Regions from separate parts of the Cytobacillus sp. EB106-05-05-XG126 genome, predicted to be linked through region 1. Evidence: riboswitches for the same ligand, from Rfam matches in the RefSeq annotation. Region 1 holds a riboswitch; each other region holds the start of a gene.
The links. A riboswitch is a leader RNA that binds a small molecule or an ion and turns the genes downstream of it on or off. The one in region 1 is predicted to bind S-adenosylmethionine.
Positions count from the first base shown of each region.

Region 2: another riboswitch for S-adenosylmethionine. It lies ahead of AC3WTL_RS14575 (methionine ABC transporter ATP-binding protein); the one in region 1 lies ahead of AC3WTL_RS16165 (methionine ABC transporter ATP-binding protein).
Region 3: another riboswitch for S-adenosylmethionine. It lies ahead of metK (methionine adenosyltransferase); the one in region 1 lies ahead of AC3WTL_RS16165 (methionine ABC transporter ATP-binding protein).
Region 4: another riboswitch for S-adenosylmethionine. It lies ahead of AC3WTL_RS20645 (homoserine dehydrogenase); the one in region 1 lies ahead of AC3WTL_RS16165 (methionine ABC transporter ATP-binding protein).

Region 1 covers NZ_JBYTDU010000005.1:51,209-55,676, forward strand. The annotation lists gene AC3WTL_RS16155 (MetQ/NlpA family ABC transporter substrate-binding protein) at 1-605, opposite strand, end outside; gene AC3WTL_RS16160 (methionine ABC transporter permease) at 618-1,286, opposite strand; gene AC3WTL_RS16165 (methionine ABC transporter ATP-binding protein) at 1,279-2,304, opposite strand; SAM riboswitch class I at 2,456-2,559, opposite strand; gene AC3WTL_RS16170 (O-acetylhomoserine aminocarboxypropyltransferase/cysteine synthase family protein) at 2,700-4,016, opposite strand; SAM riboswitch class I at 4,103-4,204, opposite strand; gene AC3WTL_RS16175 (SCP2 sterol-binding domain-containing protein) at 4,256-4,468, opposite strand, start outside.
Region 2 covers NZ_JBYTDU010000003.1:320,739-325,206, reverse strand. The annotation lists gene AC3WTL_RS14585 (MetQ/NlpA family ABC transporter substrate-binding protein) at 1-497, opposite strand, end outside; gene AC3WTL_RS14580 (methionine ABC transporter permease) at 516-1,166, opposite strand; gene AC3WTL_RS14575 (methionine ABC transporter ATP-binding protein) at 1,156-2,187, opposite strand; SAM riboswitch class I at 2,346-2,447, opposite strand; SAM riboswitch class I at 2,551-2,650, opposite strand; gene AC3WTL_RS14570 (DMT family transporter) at 2,723-3,637, opposite strand; gene pdxR (MocR-like pyridoxine biosynthesis transcription factor PdxR) at 3,769-4,468, shown strand, end outside.
Region 3 covers NZ_JBYTDU010000002.1:10,211-14,678, forward strand. The annotation lists gene pckA (phosphoenolpyruvate carboxykinase (ATP)) at 1-947, opposite strand, end outside; gene AC3WTL_RS10585 (thiol-disulfide oxidoreductase DCC family protein) at 1,166-1,540, shown strand; SAM riboswitch class I at 1,646-1,761, shown strand; gene metK (methionine adenosyltransferase) at 2,076-3,272, shown strand; gene asnB (asparagine synthase (glutamine-hydrolyzing)) at 3,568-4,468, shown strand, end outside.
Region 4 covers NZ_JBYTDU010000011.1:37,875-42,342, reverse strand. The annotation lists gene AC3WTL_RS20655 (CBO0543 family protein) at 1-456, shown strand, start outside; gene AC3WTL_RS20650 (hypothetical protein) at 595-789, shown strand; gene AC3WTL_RS20645 (homoserine dehydrogenase) at 851-2,068, opposite strand; SAM riboswitch class I at 2,177-2,278, opposite strand; gene AC3WTL_RS20640 (NUDIX hydrolase) at 2,356-2,994, opposite strand; gene AC3WTL_RS20635 (general stress protein) at 3,196-3,807, shown strand; gene yhbH (sporulation protein YhbH) at 3,867-4,468, opposite strand, start outside.

The sequences.
Region 1 (4,468 bases):
TTATTGTAGATCTGAGGAAGAAGTGATGCTTCATATTCAGTATCAAACTTTAATTTTTTCGGATTTTCTTTTATATCTTCCAGTGTTGCTTCCGTTTTTTCCACATCTGCATTTAAAGTGATAAGTCCCTCAGCTTCAAGCATGGAAAGGATGCGGCCATGGTCAGCGACAGAGTTGCTCATGATGATGGTTGCACCCTCAGGAAGCTCCTCAAGGTTCTTATACTTTTGGGAATACACACCGATTGGTTCAATATGAATTCCGCCTGCATTCGTAAAATCATATCCATGCTCAGCCTTTTGTGACTCAAGATAAGGAATGTGCTGGAAGTAGTTTGCATCAAGCTCTTTAGATTCAAGAGCCTGGTTTGGCAATACATAATCCTGGAATGTCACAACATCAAGTTCAAAGCCTTTTTCTTCAAGTAATGGCTTTGCTTCGTCAAGAATTTCAGCATGAGGGACATTGGAAGCCCCCACTGTAATCTTTTTGCTTTCTTTACTATCTCCGCCTTCACCGGCATTGCCGCCCTCTTCTGAAGTGCCGCAAGCTGCAAGTACAAGTGCAACTGCCAGTGCAAGAACAAGTGATAACCATTTTTTCATGTCAATCTCTCCTTATCGTTTGTCTAATTTTGTTGTAATGATATCTCCAATAAACTGGATGATAAATACGATGATTAGAATAATGACTGTCGCCATAAGCGTTACATCACTTCGGCTCCGCTGGAATCCTTCCAGATAAGCCAGATTTCCTAGACCCCCGGCGCCGATTACACCAGCCATGGCTGTGTAGCCAACCAGCGCGATAGCTGTCACGGTTATTCCCGAAACAAGGGCGGGCATTGATTCCGGAAGCAGAACCTTCCAGATAATCGTGCTTGTTTTTGCGCCCATTGACTTGGCCGCTTCAATTACCCCTTTGTCAATTTCCCTCAAGCCGATTTCCACCATTCGGGCATAAAACGGGGCAGCACCAATAATTAATGCAGGCAATGCTGCATCCTCCCCAATCATTGTCCCAAGCAAAAACTTCGTAAATGGAATCAGTAATACAATAAGGATAATAAATGGAATCGAACGGAAAATATTGACGAACGCAGAGATAATTTTATTGATTGCTGCATTTTCCCAGATATTCCCCTTTGAGGTCAAAAAGAGCAGCAGCCCCAAAATCGCTCCTAAAATAAACGTTGCAATAACAGAAATAGCTGTCATATAGAGAGTTTCCACAGTAGCTTCCCACATGGAGTCCCATTTCACATTTGGAAACCATTCATTAAGCATTGGAAATCACCTCCACGCCCACCTGCTGAGAATGGATAAATTCAATCGCTTTTGCAACTTCCTCTGCTTCTCCATCAACATGGATGAATAGGGTACCGTAGGAGCCATTCTGCGTCTGGGAGATCTTCCCCTGCAGAATGTTAACAGTTACCTGGAAGTGACGGATCAGGTTTGTAATCAATGGCTGTTCAGCTGCTTCGCCGACAAATCCTAATTGGACTACTTTTCCTTTTGGATACAAATCGACCAGATGATCAATTGTTTCCTTCGTTTCTTCAGGCTCTGTCACCTGCTGGACAAAACGCTTTGTAATCACAGCTTTCGGATTCTTAAAGACATCCAATACAGGGCCGATTTCCACAATCCGGCCGCCTTCCATAACAGCAACCCGATGGCAAATTTTACGGATTACGTGCATTTCATGTGTAATGAGGACAATGGTTAAGCCCAGCCGCTCATTGATGTCAACAAGCAGCTCCAAAATGGAGTCTGTTGTCTGCGGATCAAGGGCAGATGTTGCCTCATCACAAAGCAGCACTTTTGGATTATTGGCTAGGGCTCTGGCAATCCCAACTCTTTGCTTTTGACCCCCGCTAAGCTGGGAAGGATAGGCATCTTCTCTTCCTTCGAGACCGACGAGTTTAATGAGCTCATCTACTCTTTTGAGCCTTTCCTGCCGGGAAACGGATGCGATTTCAAGCGGAAATGCAATATTCTCTCTTACTGTCCTCGACCATAACAGGTTGAAGTGCTGGAAAATCATGCTTATTTCCTGCCGCGCTTTTCTTAGCTTGCTTCCCTTTATCTTTGAAACCTCATTGCCTGCTACTGTTACACTGCCATGGGTAGGAAGCTCCAGCCCATTCAGCATGCGGATTAAGGTACTTTTACCTGCACCGCTGTATCCGATAACACCGAAGATTTCTCCTTCTTTTACCTCCAGGTTCACATCGTCAACTGCTTTTACCTGACCGTTTTTTGAAGAGAATATCTTCTGTACATCTTTTATGGAAATCAACGTGATAGTCACCTCTTTTATCGAAAGATACAGATAATAATTAATAGACTGCTTTTATTCCCTATTCTTCACTCTATATAGGCTTTCATGCGCAAAAGCAAAAATGCCTTTCTGCACATGAGCAGAAAGGCATAAAAAAATTTAGTCCTTTCTCTCATCTATCAAAGCTATGCTTTGAGTGAATTGGCACCATTTCAACTAATTGACGGTTGCCGGGCTTCATAGGGCACTTCCCTCCACCTCTCTTGATAAGAGCGTAACGTTCTATATTAAATTAATACTTTAAATGAATTAAGCAGTTTTTTAACTACGTTTGCTATCGTATCATAGCCATTAAAAAGGTGTCAACGATGAAATTTCAAACTTTCGGAAAAAAGTGAATGGTAAATTTTCCTTTACGCTTTTGCAGCTAGCGATGTGAGACCTGCAGCTGCTTCTATCGCCTGTTCCAGGTCTTCAATTAAATCTTCTGCATTTTCGATGCCGATCGAAATCCGAATCAGGTCCTCCGGCACTCCTGCAGCCTTTAAACCTTCCTCATCCAGCTGCTGATGAGTAGTGCTTGCAGGGTGGATAATCAGGCTCTTTGCGTCCCCGACATTTGCCACATGTGCCCATAGCTGCAAGCTATTGATCAGCTTGGCTCCAGCCTCTCGTCCGCCCGCAATTCCAAATACAGCCACTGCCCCGGCTCCTTTTGGCAAATATTTATCTGCCAAGTCTTTGTCCGGGTGGTTTTCATGACCTGGATAGAGCACCCAATTAACGGCTGGGTGCGCCTCCAAATATTCCACTACCTTTTTGGTATTGGCAACATGTTCCTTCATTCTCACATGCAGAGTCTCAAGACCCAGTGTGAACTGGAATGCACTTTGCGCACTCATTGCAGGTCCTAAGTCTCTTAACAGCTGTACCCGTGCTTTGATAATATAAGCAGCTTCGCCAATTGCTTCGCTATAGACAATATCATGGTAGCTCGGATCAGGCTCTGTAAAGCCCGGAAACTTAGGAGAATTCCAGTCAAATTTTCCGCCGTCCACAATAACTCCCCCCATTGTGGTCCCATTGCCGAGCAGCCATTTTGTCGCAGAGTGTATGACAATGTCAGCTCCATGTTCAATAGGCCTGCAAAGATAAGGGGTAGCAAAAGTGTTATCGACAATCAGCGGCACACCGTTTTCGTGGGCAATTGCGGCAACCTTTTCAATATCCAGGATTTTCAGGCTGGGGTTTCCAATTGTTTCGGCGAAGACAGCCTTTGTTTTATCTGTAATGGCACTCCGGAAATTTTCCGGATCCTTTGGATCCACCAGTTTTACCTTTATTCCATACTTGGGAAGTGTAACTGCAAATAAATTATAAGTGCCCCCATATAAATTGGATGCGGCTACAATTTCATCACCAGCTTCGGCGATATTTAAAATGGCAAGTGTAATAGCAGACTGGCCGCTGGCAAGAGCCAGCGCACCCACTCCTCCTTCAAGCATGGCCACTCTTTCCTCAAACACACTGACAGTTGGATTATGTATCCTGCTATAAATATATCCCGGTTCTTTCAGGGCAAAGAGATCTGCAGCGTGATCTGTATTTTTGAACTGATAAGCATTATTCTGATAAATTGGGACCGCCCTCGCGCCAGTTACAGGGTCAGGCTTCAGCCCCCCATGTACTCCAATTGTTTCAAAGCGGTAATTTTTCTGTTTGTCCGTCATCGCTATCTCTCCTCTATAAAAATGTTTTTATTTCATTTCTTAAAAGCAGAAAAACCCTCTTCATAAGAAGAGGGCTATATCGACTCTTCTTATCTACCAGAGCATTCTGCTCTGCTGGATTTAGCACCGTGTATTTTACCGGTTGCCGGGCTTCGCTGGGCCAGTCCCTCCGCCTCTCTTGATAAGAATATTCAGTTAATTAATATTAAAACGATATTATCATACTATTAAAAAAACGGTCAAGTATTGTGCAGTGAAATTTTCCCTAAACAGAAAAAAGACTCGAGAAGCAACTTTTTTCTGTAAGTGGTTTCAAGCATTATTTCGTTTTGGGAAATGGCATCCCTTAGCTTTACTTTTCCTGTAATCAGTGACAATACAGCTTCTTCCGATCCCGAGATTTCAACATCAAAATGGCTGGTGCGGCTTGCCTTCTGTATTTCCCCATTCGA
Region 2 (4,468 bases), on a different contig from region 1:
TTATTTAAGTCCAGATTTCCGTCATAGTCCTCGGATAATTTGATCAGGCCGGCTTCCTCCAGTAAAAGAAGGGCTCTTCCGCCATTAGAAGCATCATTTGGAATGGCGATCTTGCCGCCTTCCGGAATGTCTTCTACAGATTTTACTTTCTCAGAATAAAGACCCATTGGTGCTAAAACAGTTGTCGCAATCGGTGTAAGATCCATATTATGCTCTTTAATAAAAGTGTCGAAATAAGCGACTGTCTGGAATGCATTTACATCAAGATCACCTTCTGCAAGGGCAACGTTTGGCTGTACATAATCAGAGAATGTAACAACCTCAATTTCAATGCCTTCCTTTTCAGCTTTTTCTGCAATAAAGTCCCAGATGCGTGTATCTGATCCGCTGACACCCAATTTAACCTTCTTAGTTTCTTCTCCGCCAGTTGTGCTTGAGCATGCCGCAGTGAACACAGCCAATGCTAAAATAATGAATGATAAAAATAGTTTTTTCATGATGTGTTTCCTCCTAAGTTATCTTCTTCTGATTTTTTTGGATAAAATATTTCCGAATGACTGCAGGCCTTGAACCATGACCACTAAGATTGCAACGGTAATCAGCATGACGGTTGTATCGAATCGCTGATAGCCGTATGTAATGGCAAGGTCACCAAGGCCGCCGCCTCCGACTGCCCCGGCCATGGCTGATGCTCCGACCAGACCAATTGTCGCAATAGTGAAGCCTAATACCAGCGAACTGAGTGCTTCCGGAATCAGGAATTTAAGGATAATCTGTCCCGGTGTCGCTCCCATTGCTTCTGCCGCTTCAATGACTCCCGGATCAACCTCAAGCAATGAATTTTCTATTAATCTCGCAATGTATGGTCCTGCATAAAAGACGAGCGGCACTACGGCTGCAGCAGTTCCAATCGATGTTCCGACAATCATTCTGGTGATTGGGATGATCGCTACCATTAAAATGATGAATGGGACTGATCTGAAAATATTAATAATGCTGTTTATGATGTTAAAAACAACGGTGTTTTCCAGCAGATGCCCTTTCCTTGTCACAACAAGCAAAATCCCAAGCGGCAGTCCGATAAGAGCTGAAAACAGCAATGAGAATGCCACCATTTGGACCGTTTCGATTAAGGCTTCGATGATTTTTTCCTGGTTAACTAGCACGTGATGTCACTTCCTTTATTGAAACTTTTTCCTGGCTGATGTACTGAATAGCACGCCTGATTTCACTGTCCGGACCCTGGAATTCGACAATCAGGTTGCCAAATGGTGTTCCCTGTAATTCAGTAATATTTCCAAACAGGACGTTGAAGTCGATATTAAACTTTTTGGCGACCTGAGAAAGCAGCGGCTGCCCGGCAGAGTTTCCGACAAAGTTGATTCTGAATACCTTTTGAAGCCCCTGCTGTTTTTCAATTACTTGCTTAATGGAGTCAGGTATTTGATCATTCATAACCGTGCTGACAAAGTTTTTCGCTGTTTGTGTTTTTGGTGAAGAAAAGACATTGAAGACGGTTCCTTCTTCAATAATTTTTCCTGCTTCGATGACAGCGACACGGTCACAGATTTCCCTGATTACAGACATTTCATGGGTAATGATCAGAATGGTAATGTTGTATTCTTTATTTATTTTTTTCAGCAGCTGCAGGATCGAGCTGGTAGTCTGCGGATCCAGAGCTGAAGTAGCTTCATCACATAATAGAATGGAAGGCTGGGTTGCCAGCGCCCTGGCGATTCCGATCCGCTGCTTTTGCCCGCCTGACAGCTGATCGGGATAACTGTTCGCCTTGTCGGCAAGCCCCACGAATTCTAATAGTTCATGGACACGCTTTTTGATTTTATCTTTAGGGATCTTAGCCAGTGTGAGCGGCATCGCCACATTGGCAAACACGGTTTTGGAGTTTAAAAGGTTAAAATGCTGAAAAACCATCCCGATGTTTCTTTTCACTTCACGAATTTCTCTTACAGATAAAGCCGTCAGATCATGTCCGCTGACAATGACCTTTCCTGAAGTCGGCTTCTCCAGCCAATTGACACAGCGGATCAAAGAACTCTTTCCCGCACCGCTGAAGCCGATCACCCCGAAAATTTCACCCTTATTAATCTTTAAATCTATTCCATCCAGAGCAGCTACCTGCTGACCTCCGCTTTCATAGACCTTCTTTAAATTCTGAAACTCTATCATGCAGCATCTCTCCTTTGATGGTGTCAGGTACCAATACCACTTAAATGAACTGGTATAGGTGCCTGTCACCTTTTGTTATCTAATTATTCCTATGCGAAAACTAAGAATTATATCCTGAAATTTACCCCTTCCGCCAGAAGAGGTTTTTTGAAATCCTCTCCTTATCTTCCAGGCTATTCGCCTGCTGGATTTGGCACAGTGCAGTCTGCCTGCTGCCGAAGCTTCATTGGGCCAGGTCCCTCTGCTTCTCTCGATAAGAATTATTCATATGTTTATGAATAGAATCTTGATGTAGTATTTTTCCGCATAAAACAAAAACCCTCTTCTAAAGAAAGAAGAGGGCAGCATTTATCAATGGTCCTCTTCTTATCTTTCAAGCAATGCTTGCTGGATTTGGCACGGTACACTTTTGTCCGCTGCCGAGGTGTCATAGGGCCAGTCCCTCAACCTCTCTTGATAAGAAGATTTTTACTATGCGGTTGTTAATATGTTTATTACTTTACCATCTTAAAGAAAAGGATGTCAATCATATTTTTCAAATATTTTCACTTGATTCATTTTCATAAATTTCAGTAACTTCTTTAGAGCTATCTTTTCGGTGAATAATCACCACACCCGCTAGAGCGATCATCCCACCCACAATGGATAACATAGCTGGCACCTCCCCCAGCCAAATCCACGCAATGACAAACGCCATTACTGGAGTCAGATATAGAGAGCTCACCGCTTCAGACGCCCCCCCTATGGATGCAAGAAAAGCCAGGGCAATATATGGAATTACCGTCGGAAAAATCCCCAAATAGAGGACACTTAAAGTGGATTCGGCCGAAGCATGAAAGATCTCATTTCCGAGCCCGGGAAGATAAACCAGCATTAAAGCAGTCCCTGCCCATACCGTATACAATGTAAATGACAAAAATCCGTATTTATTAAAATATTTAGTCTGAAATACGAAATAGATGCTTTCTGAAATGGAAGCAAGGAGGACGAATAAAATACCGGTTTGGATCACAAACCCGCCTCCTGTACCAAGCGATATTAGTGCGGCACCCGCAAAACTGACAGCGGAACCAGTCCACCTTGCTCTTCCAAACCTTTCCCTTAAAAATAAAGCAGCCAAAGCAGCCGAAAAGATTGGAGTCATTGAGACAATCAAGCTTGCCGGTCCGGCGCTTACTGTTTTTTCTCCCATATTCAGTGCTGTATGATAAACCGTAAAACCAAGGAATCCCAGCATAAAAATAGCAGGAAGATCCCTTATATCCGGGAGGCGCACCTTCTTTACCAGTGCGAAGACACCAAGTGCAATAGAGCCAATTAATAGCCTGAAAAGGGCAAGGTGTTCCGGGGAGTACGATTCAAGCCCAGCCCGGATTCCCGGGAATGCGGATGCCCAGAGAATGATAATAGAACTATGCGCCCCGATAATCATAAATTTTTTATTTGCCATCTTCATCCCCCTTATCAGCATTTCCAGCCATTATCAGTGCTGCTTTTCAGGATAATCAATAACTGATACAATGTCCTCAACCAATTAGAAAAGAATTTTGCCAGCCAATTTTCATAAAGGCGGTTATATGGATGGATAAAGCACAATTGCCAAAATATCAGCAAGTTATGGAAACGATTAAAGGAAAGATATCCAAAGGAGAATGGCCAATCGGAAGTAAAATTCCAAGCCAGCGGAAACTGGCTGAAGAGTTTGGAGTAAACCGAAGCACCATTATCACTGCTCTGGAAGAACTTGCAGCAGATGGATTACTAGAGGGGAAAACAGGGGTTGGCACTAAGGTTATTAATAATACATGGACTCTGCTCGCTTCAAGGCAGTCTGCCAGCTGGAGTGAGTATATCGATACAGGGATACACAGAGCCAGCGAAAAAATTGTTCAGGAAATTAATGACTTAGAAAATGACCCCGCTTTTATACAGCTCAGCAAAGGAGAGCTTTCCCCAGAAATTTTCCCTGTACAAACAATGCAGAAAGTTCTAAAGGAAGCTGCTGATGAATTGAGTGAACTCGGTTATGAGGAACCAAAAGGGTTTTTGCCATTAAGACAGGCAGTCAGTGAGTATTTGGCAGCATCCGGAATCTTCACTTCTCCTTCCTCGATACTTATTGTTTCGGGAGGGCTGCAGGCACTGCAGCTTGTTTCACTCGGACTTGTGCAAAGAGGGGCACCCGTATTTCTGGAAAAGCCCTCTTACCTATATTCTTTACAGCTTTTCCGGTCTTCTGGCATGAATTTAAAAGGATTGCCAATGGATAAGGAGGGAATTA
Region 3 (4,468 bases), on a different contig from region 1:
TCAGTTAAAGTGCTGTCATCGTAATCTGCAACCCGGGTTTCGCTGTTTACCACCACATTTTCCAGCACAGCTCCAAAGCGGATTGCATCAAAAATTTGCGGTTCTTTTTCACGGGATAAGTTGATGCATTTCGCGTAGCATCCGCCCTCAATATTGAAGACTCCATTCGCAGACCAGCCATGCTCGTCATCACCGATCAGCTTGCGGTTCGGATCTGCAGATAAAGTTGTTTTTCCAGTTCCGGATAAGCCAAAGAATAAAGCCACATCACCTTCACGTCCAACGTTTGCTGAACAGTGCATCGGAAGGATTCCGTTTTCAGGAAGCATATAGTTCATAACAGAGAAGATTGACTTTTTCATTTCTCCTGCATATTCTGTTCCGCCAATTAAAACAGTGCGGCGCTCGAATGAAATGATAATGAATGTTTCGGACTTTGTGCCGTCAACAGCAGGGTCTGCTTTGAAATTTGGAGCAGAAATGACTGTGAACTCTGCTTGATGATCCAATAGCTCGTCTTCTGCCGGGCGAATGAATAACTGGTGTGCAAAAAGGTTATGCCAGGCATATTCATTGATCACCTGGATAGGCATGCGGTGTTTTTTATCAGCACCTGCGAAGCCTTTGAAAACAAATACTTCTTCTTTTTCTTTTAAGTAATTGATTACTTTATTATAAAGATTAGAGAATGCTTCTTCAGAGATTGGCTGGTTTACGCTGCCCCAGTCCATTTTATCTTTATTTGATGCTTCTTCAACAATGTATTTATCTTTAGGGGAACGCCCTGTATACTTTCCTGTGGTAGCGCGTACAGCCCCAGTGGAAGTAAGGGACCCTTCATTGCGGTTTAAAACTTTTTCCACAAGCTGAGGAACGGATAATTGCACTTGAATGTTGCTGCCATTTAATAATTCACTCAATTCGTTTGATATGCTTACAGAGTTCATCTGATGAATACCTTCCTTTTTCCCGATTTTTTTATGAAAGTGATTACATCTCGAAATTAGTATAACACATTGAAATGATTAGTCTATACTATTACGAAACTTTTTTGTCTCTGTTATTAAATTGTCACAATTGGACAAGTAATCCACTTTAATCGCCTTATAACCGATATATGCTATTATAGAAGAAAGTGTTAATTTTACCATGGGACTGATCTAAAATGAAGACAATTGCCCTATATGATGGAACATGCTCTTTATGCAAGGAAACAAAGAGAATCCTTAAAAAACTCGATTGGCTGAATAAAGTGGAGTGGATTTCCCTGCAGGAATATGAAAAAGAGCCTGGGTCTATCTCATTTTCCAGACACGATTTGCGGAGGGAGCTTCATATTATTACCCCCTCCGGCAGCGTGATAAAGGGGTACTATGCGGTAAGGAGACTGCTGTTCCTCTTTCCTGCATCCTTTTTCATCAGCATCTTTTTATATGTACCATTCACTGCAATTCTCGGTGATCCGGTATACAAATGGATTGCGAAAAACAGGCAAAAATTTCTAAAGAAAAAGTGTGACGATGGAAGCTGTTCTCTGTAAGGGGGAAGCTTACATTTTTAAGCCGAAATTTAACGGTGAAAAATAATCAAAATCTGTTGACATGGTTCGATAAAATACGGTATGATTCAACCTTGAACGGATACTCTCTTATCCCGAGCTGGTGGAGGGACAGGCCCTATGAAACCCAGCAACCTGCTAAAGGCAATAATCAGCAAAGGTGCTAACCTGACGCAAGGACGTAATTCCTTGAACGATAAGAGTGAAAGGCGCGAATCGATTTGCTTTCAACCTTTTCACTAATGAGAAGGTTTTTTATTTTGCACAGGCAATGGGATGAACGGCTTTTGGAATGTACTATTTATGTGAGTTTTTGGCATGCTTATGAATCATGGATACCTGGCATTCTTGCCGGCGCTGTCTATTTTTCTAATAAAAACTCCATGTTTATTTCATACTACTAAGGGAATGAGTTCCGTATCAAACAGAGATCCATGAAATGACAGGGAAAAATTATTTTTCCGCTTCCCCATTTCTTATTTCTCGCTCAATTTTCTATTTATAAGGAGGAAGCCAGATGTCAACAAAACGTCGTTTGTTTACTTCTGAATCAGTTACTGAAGGTCATCCGGATAAAATCTGTGACCAAATTTCTGATGCAATCTTAGATGCGATTTTAGCTAAAGATGCGAATGCCCGTGTTGCTGCAGAGACTTCTGTAACAACTGGACTTGTATTAGTTGCAGGTGAAATCACAACATCTACATACGTAGATATTCCAAAAATCGTTCGTGAAACGGTAAAAGAAATCGGTTATACCCGTGCTAAATATGGTTTCGATTCAGAAACATGTGCAGTTTTAACTTCCATTGATGAGCAGTCTGCAGATATCGCAATGGGTGTTGACCAGGCACTTGAAGCACGCGAAGGGCAAATGAGCGATCAGGAAATCGAAGCAATCGGTGCAGGAGACCAGGGCTTAATGTTCGGTTTTGCCTGCAACGAAACGAAGGAGCTTATGCCTCTTCCGATTTCTTTGGCACATAAACTTTCCCGCCGCCTGACTGAAGTTCGTAAAGAAGAGATCCTTCCTTACCTTCGTCCGGATGGAAAAACTCAGGTAACGGTTGAGTATGATGAAAATGACAAGCCTGTCCGAATTGACACAATCGTTATTTCTACTCAGCATCACCCTGAAATCAGCCTGGAGCAAATCCAGCGCAACCTGAAGGAACATGTTATTAACCCGGTTGTTCCAAAAGAACTAATCGATGAGAATACAAAGTACTTCATCAACCCGACTGGACGTTTTGTTATCGGCGGACCTCAAGGGGATGCTGGTCTGACTGGACGCAAAATCATTGTTGATACCTACGGCGGATATGCACGCCATGGCGGCGGCGCTTTCTCCGGCAAGGATCCTACGAAGGTTGACCGCTCTGCTGCATATGCCGCACGTTATGTTGCGAAGAACATTGTAGCAGCCGGTTTGGCAGAAAAAGTGGAAGTTCAGCTTGCTTATGCAATCGGTGTGGCACAGCCTGTTTCAATTTCTGTTGATACATTTGGAACCGGTAAAGTGGATGAAGATGTATTAGTTGATTTAGTAAGAAAGCATTTTGATCTTCGCCCTGCAGGAATTATTAACATGCTTGGCCTTCGCCGCCCAATTTACAAGCAGACAGCTGCTTACGGACATTTCGGACGTACAGATGTTGACCTTCCTTGGGAGCGTACTGACAAGGCAGAAATTCTTCGTTCTGAAGCTGAATAATAAATTTAAAAGTGGGAGTTGCATTTACTATGTAACTCCCGCTTATTTTTTTGCGTCTTTATACATATAGGGTGATAATTCACTTTTCGGTCTTTATGCTCTTTAGTCGTTTATAATTATATGTTATCGTTTAAACTTCGGATAATGGCTTAATTTTCCGCACATATTTTTTTTATAATCCACGTGCTAATTATAAATGATTAGTGGTAGTATTATAGGGTATGTTTTCTAAGACAAAGAGCCGTTAAGGCTATATCTAAATATCGAGAATAGAATGGAGTAGGTGACGTACATAATGTGTGGTTTTATTGGTTGTGTACATGAAAAAGCACAAAATTACCGTGACGCAGATAAAGAACAATTTCAAAATATGAATGATATCATTACACACCGGGGTCCGGATGACTCAGGATACTATTTTGATGATCATATTCAATTTGGCTTCCGCCGGCTTAGCATTATCGATATTGAAAGCGGACACCAGCCGCTGACTTACGAGAATGAGCGTTATTGGATTATCTTTAATGGTGAAATCTACAACTATGTGGAACTACGTGAAGAACTTCTCAAAGCTGGCTTAAGGTTTGAAACAAGCTCAGATACAGAAGTCATCATTGCCCTTTACAGCCATATGAAAGAAAAAGCTGTTGAAAAATTGCGCGGTATGTTTGCGTTTGTCATATGGGATAAACAGGAGCAGTCTTTATATGGAGCCAGAGATCCATTTGGGATTAAACCTTTCTTTTATTACGATAAGGGAGACCGCACGTTCTTTGGATCAGAGAAGAAGAGCATTCTATTGGCACTTCAGAATGATGTATTAAACTATGACTCCCTGCAGCATTATCTGACCTATCAGTTTGTGCCTGAGCCAAACACAATGTCAGAGGGAATCCACAAGCTGGAGCCAGGCCATTATTTTACTAAAAAAATCGGTGCTCCGATGGATATTAAGCGCTATTGGAAAGCTGCTTTCCATCCAGTGCAGAAATCAGAAGCTGATTTTACAAAAGAAATCAGAGACGTGTTATTCGACTCGGTCAAAATGCATATGCGTGCCGATGTTCCTGTAGGTTCTTTCCTTTCAGGCGGAATCGATTCTTCCATCATTGCGTCGATTGCGAAGGAATTCCATCCTGCTATTAAAACATTTTCAGTCGGTTTTGAACGCAATGGCTTCAGCGAGGTGGATGTAG
Region 4 (4,468 bases), on a different contig from region 1:
TATTATCCCACCATCCTTTTTTACATATTAGGGGACTTTTTATATTTATATCTGCTCTCAGACTTTTATCCGATGTGGACATATGATCCACAGGGGGTCGATGAGAAGGTGAATCTTACAAATACCCATGTCAGTTTTTCCATAATGGCTGTAAAGTATCCGGTAACCATTTTGATCTATTTATACAGATTTCCTGGTGGCAAACTTATTAAGAAACTGCTTTATATTTTAGGCTGGGTCCTTCTCTATACTGTAAATGAGGTTGTTGACATCAAATTAAATTTGATAAAGTACGATAATGGCTGGAGTTTAAAATGGTCGATTCTTTTCAATGCTGTTATGTTTACCATCCTTTGGGTGCACCACAAGCGGCCAGCTGCCGCATGGGGACTGTCCATTCTTTTCATCCTCTTCCTATGGAGGCAGTTCAACGTACCATCTGCTGTTTTTAGATAAGTGTCTAATTTCATTGCAATTTGTCGATAAAAAAACAAGCTATTTTACTGGACTTTTTTTATTAAAGCGTTTATTTTACTATAAAAAGGCAATATTCTATGTATAAGTTTCAATAAATTGGAATGGGATGGTGTTACGATGGCAAACAAGAAAAATGTTAAATCTCCCGGCAAAGATCTAAATATTGGTGCGAATGTTTCATTAAACGGCCTGGTAACAGCTGTTTTTGATAATATGGTCCATGTCCAGATTGGCGCTAAGATAGTAACAGTTCATGTTAAAGACCTGTATTCCGGATTAAATAATCCTTTATTTAATAAACAGCAGGCTTAGTATCCACCATCTCTAAACATACTTCAGGAGGGGCAGCTCAAAGGCTTGCCCCTTCTGTTTTTTAGACCGGCTGTACCTGCTTATACTTCCCTGCCGTGACTGCATAATCTCCAAGCACTTGATAAGCCTTCAAACCGGATTTGTCTAATAATGACACAGCTTCTGCAGCTCCCTTAACGATCAGGGCCTGTTCTGACACTTTGCTGGCGATTTCAACTCCCTCAGGGAATTCATATCCTTCAGCATCACCCAATATAACCCAGAGCGGCTGTTCAGGAACATTTTCTTCCGATCCAGCTTCCTCAAATACTGAAGGTAAATCGGCTTTGCCCACATGAATCAGATCTTCAATAATCGCACTCGCTGTCGGGAACATGCCTGCTCCAGGTCCCTGCAAACTGATATTTCCGACAATATCCGCATCGATTGAAACGGCATTCTGCACGCCTTCTACTCTGTATAAAGGATGAGATTCTCCTGTCAGGACCGGCTTTACTGTACAGCGGACAGAATCTTTTTCCTTCTGAATTGATGCTATATGTTTAAATTTCAGCCCCAGCGAATCAGCCAAACGGATTTGTTCAATCGTAATATCAGTAATGCCTTCTCTTACAGAGTATTCCTGTTCCGGCGCTTTCCCGAATACAAGCTCGCTCAGAACAACTGCTTTGTAAAAGGCGTCATATCCTTCGATATCGTTTTTAGGATCGGCTTCTGCATAGCCTTTTTCCTGAGCGATTTTCAATGCTTCTTCAAATGATACGTTCTCCTCGCGCATACTTGTCAAAATGAAATTGGATGTGCCATTTAAAATTCCTTCAATCCGTTCGATCCTGTTGGCATTCAGCAGCTGCCTGATGGTCTGAATGATGGGGATTCCGCCGCCGACTGTTGCTTCAAATCCCAGTGATACATTCTTTTCTTTTGCCAGCCTCGCAAGCTCACTTCCATGAAATGCAAACATCTCTTTATTCGCTGTAATGACGTGGCATCCTCTCGATATGGCCTGGCGCAGATACGTATAGCCCGGCTCCCTGCCAACAATGGCATCAATTACGACATCAAGCTTTGGAAGCTCAATAATATCCTGAAAGTCATCTGTTAAAAGCACCTCTTCATCAGGCAAAGAATGTTTATTCACATTTTTGACCAGGATAGCTGAAACCTTCACTTCTTTCCCAAGTATCGCCTGAAGCCTTTCCTGATGCTTTCTGATTGTTTCATACACTCCTTTTCCTACAGTTCCAAACCCCAATAGCCCGATCGTTATCGCTGACATTATTTATTCCCCCTTGATAAAATTTATAAAGCCGCCGTAAAAACAAAAAACCCCTTCCGTCCATTACAGACAAGAAGGGGTTTGAATTAATATTCCGTTCATTCCGCCTTCTTATCTTCGGAAAATGTATTCCTCTGAATTTGGCACCGTGCATGAATGCTGGTTGCCGAGGCTTCATAGGGTCAGTCCCTCCGCCTCTCTTGATAAGAAGTTTCTAAGTATTCAATTTATATGAATCATAAACATTTATCAGGTCTGCGTCAACCTTTTTTGAAAAATTATTTTCTTCAGACGCTTTCACTTTCATTGAAATCTTCCGTTATGATCTCAAGAAAATGCTTAAGAATTCTGGCAGTCAGCCCCCAGATGACCTTATCCTGGAAATAGTAAAATACCTCTTCCGCTCTTCTTGTCTGCCAATTGTAATTTTCACCTCCGGCAATCAAATCAAAAGGGAAATTTTCTTCTGGCTCTACCTTAAAATTCACGTGATACGTTTCCGGTTTTACTTTTTTCAGAAATGACAGAGGCACAGTAAAAACCTCTTCTACTTCATCAGGGTTCGGCACAATCTTGTCTGGGTTTTGGATAATGCCTGCATAAGGGTAAATAATTTGACCGAAGGAAATCATGTAATCCAGCGGGGAAACATTTGTGATGCTGTCATCGCCCACACCGAGTTCCTCAGAGGTTTCACGGATGGCCGTATGCTCTTCATCCCTATCTTCCGGATCTATCCTTCCGCCGGGGAAACATACCTCCCCAGGCTGCCTTCTCATTTTTAGTGAACGTACTTCAAATAGGACATGTACCTCATTATTGATTTCAACCAGCGGAAGCAAAATAGCGAACTTCGAAAATCGCTCACTCCCCAAAATGATTGGGGTTCTGTTCCTTAACCTTTTAGTCAGTTTCTCAATCTCCATATCTGCCCACCTCCAGCAGCAATTCAATTCAGTTATTATCTCTTTATCATACTGTATTCTTTGAGTTTTATTAATTTTTATGGCTTGTGCCAAATACGGACTATATGCTATTGCATCCTGACTTCAAAAGTAAAAGAACGTTTCTCCGCCTGCAAATCAGGGAAAATAAAAAAATATCATAATACACTGGGAGTGAAAAATATGAAGAAGAATATATTAATAGGCGGATACGATACACAGCAAGAGCTTAAAGAAGCCATTGAAGGTGCAGGGTCAAATGGATATCAGAAGGAAAATCTCGTGATCGTCTCAAAGGATGGCGCAAATCTTGAGAGCTTTGCAGACAATTACGGAGTGAACTTGCGAATAGTCGGTTCCCAGGAGCTGGGCAATCAGCGCTTTCTTGATTCTGTTAAAGCTCTTTTCATGGGAGAAGACCCTGCCACAAGTTCAGGAATTGATCCCGATAAAAAAGATGGTACACGGTTTGATGAACATGACCTGGATCAATACGCAGGCATGGTTTTTGACGGAAAGTATGTTTTAATCGCTGACTATTATGGGAAATATCCAAACTCCACTCAGGACAACCAGAGAATCACTGCCGAAAACTCTGAAGGATATATGGAGAGTGCTTCAGCCCGGGAGGTTGTCCATGAATCGGATATCAAAACACTGGCAGATAAATCCGCTGATACATGCTGTGTCAACGATAATTCCAGTCGTGTACAGCATTCACATACTTCAGCAGAGGTGAAAACCAGTGGTGAAGTAAATCGGGAAGAAGTGCTTACAAAGGACAGGCTTAAATAGCAGCAGCCCCCTGAAAATGGGGGCTTTTTGCTGAAACAAAAAGAGAGGTTTCCCTCTCTTTAGGCATATTTCTTCTTATCCTCTTCCTGTTTGAAAAAGCTTTTCATCGCATGGAATACATCTGCTTTTTGCTTAAGAATAAAATATCGGAAATCATCATTTTTGATATTTTTATAGGCGGACATCAGGGTCGAGTGGCGGTTGTACTGGTTGACCTCACCGTATCCAAACATATTGGACACCTTCATCAGGTCTTCCACCAGCTTGACACAGCGGGCATTATCAGAGGTCAGGTTATCACCGTCTGAGAAGTGGAAAGGGTAAATATTAAATTTACGCGGATCGTACTTGGCATCTATCAGCTCAAGTGCTTTTCGGTAGGCAGATGAACAAATCGTTCCACCGCTTTCTCCTTTTGAAAAAAAGTCCTCTTCTGAAACCACTTTTGCTTCTGTATGGTGGGCAATAAATTCAATTTCAACTGTCTCATATTTGGTTCTCAGGAACCGCGTCATCCAGAAGAAAAAGCTTCTGGCCATATACTTTTCCCATATCCCCATCGATCCGCTCGTATCCATCATCGCAAGCACGACAGCCTTTGAATCAGGCTTTACAATTTCGTTCCAGGTCTTAAACTTCAAATCTTCCTTATAAATCGGGT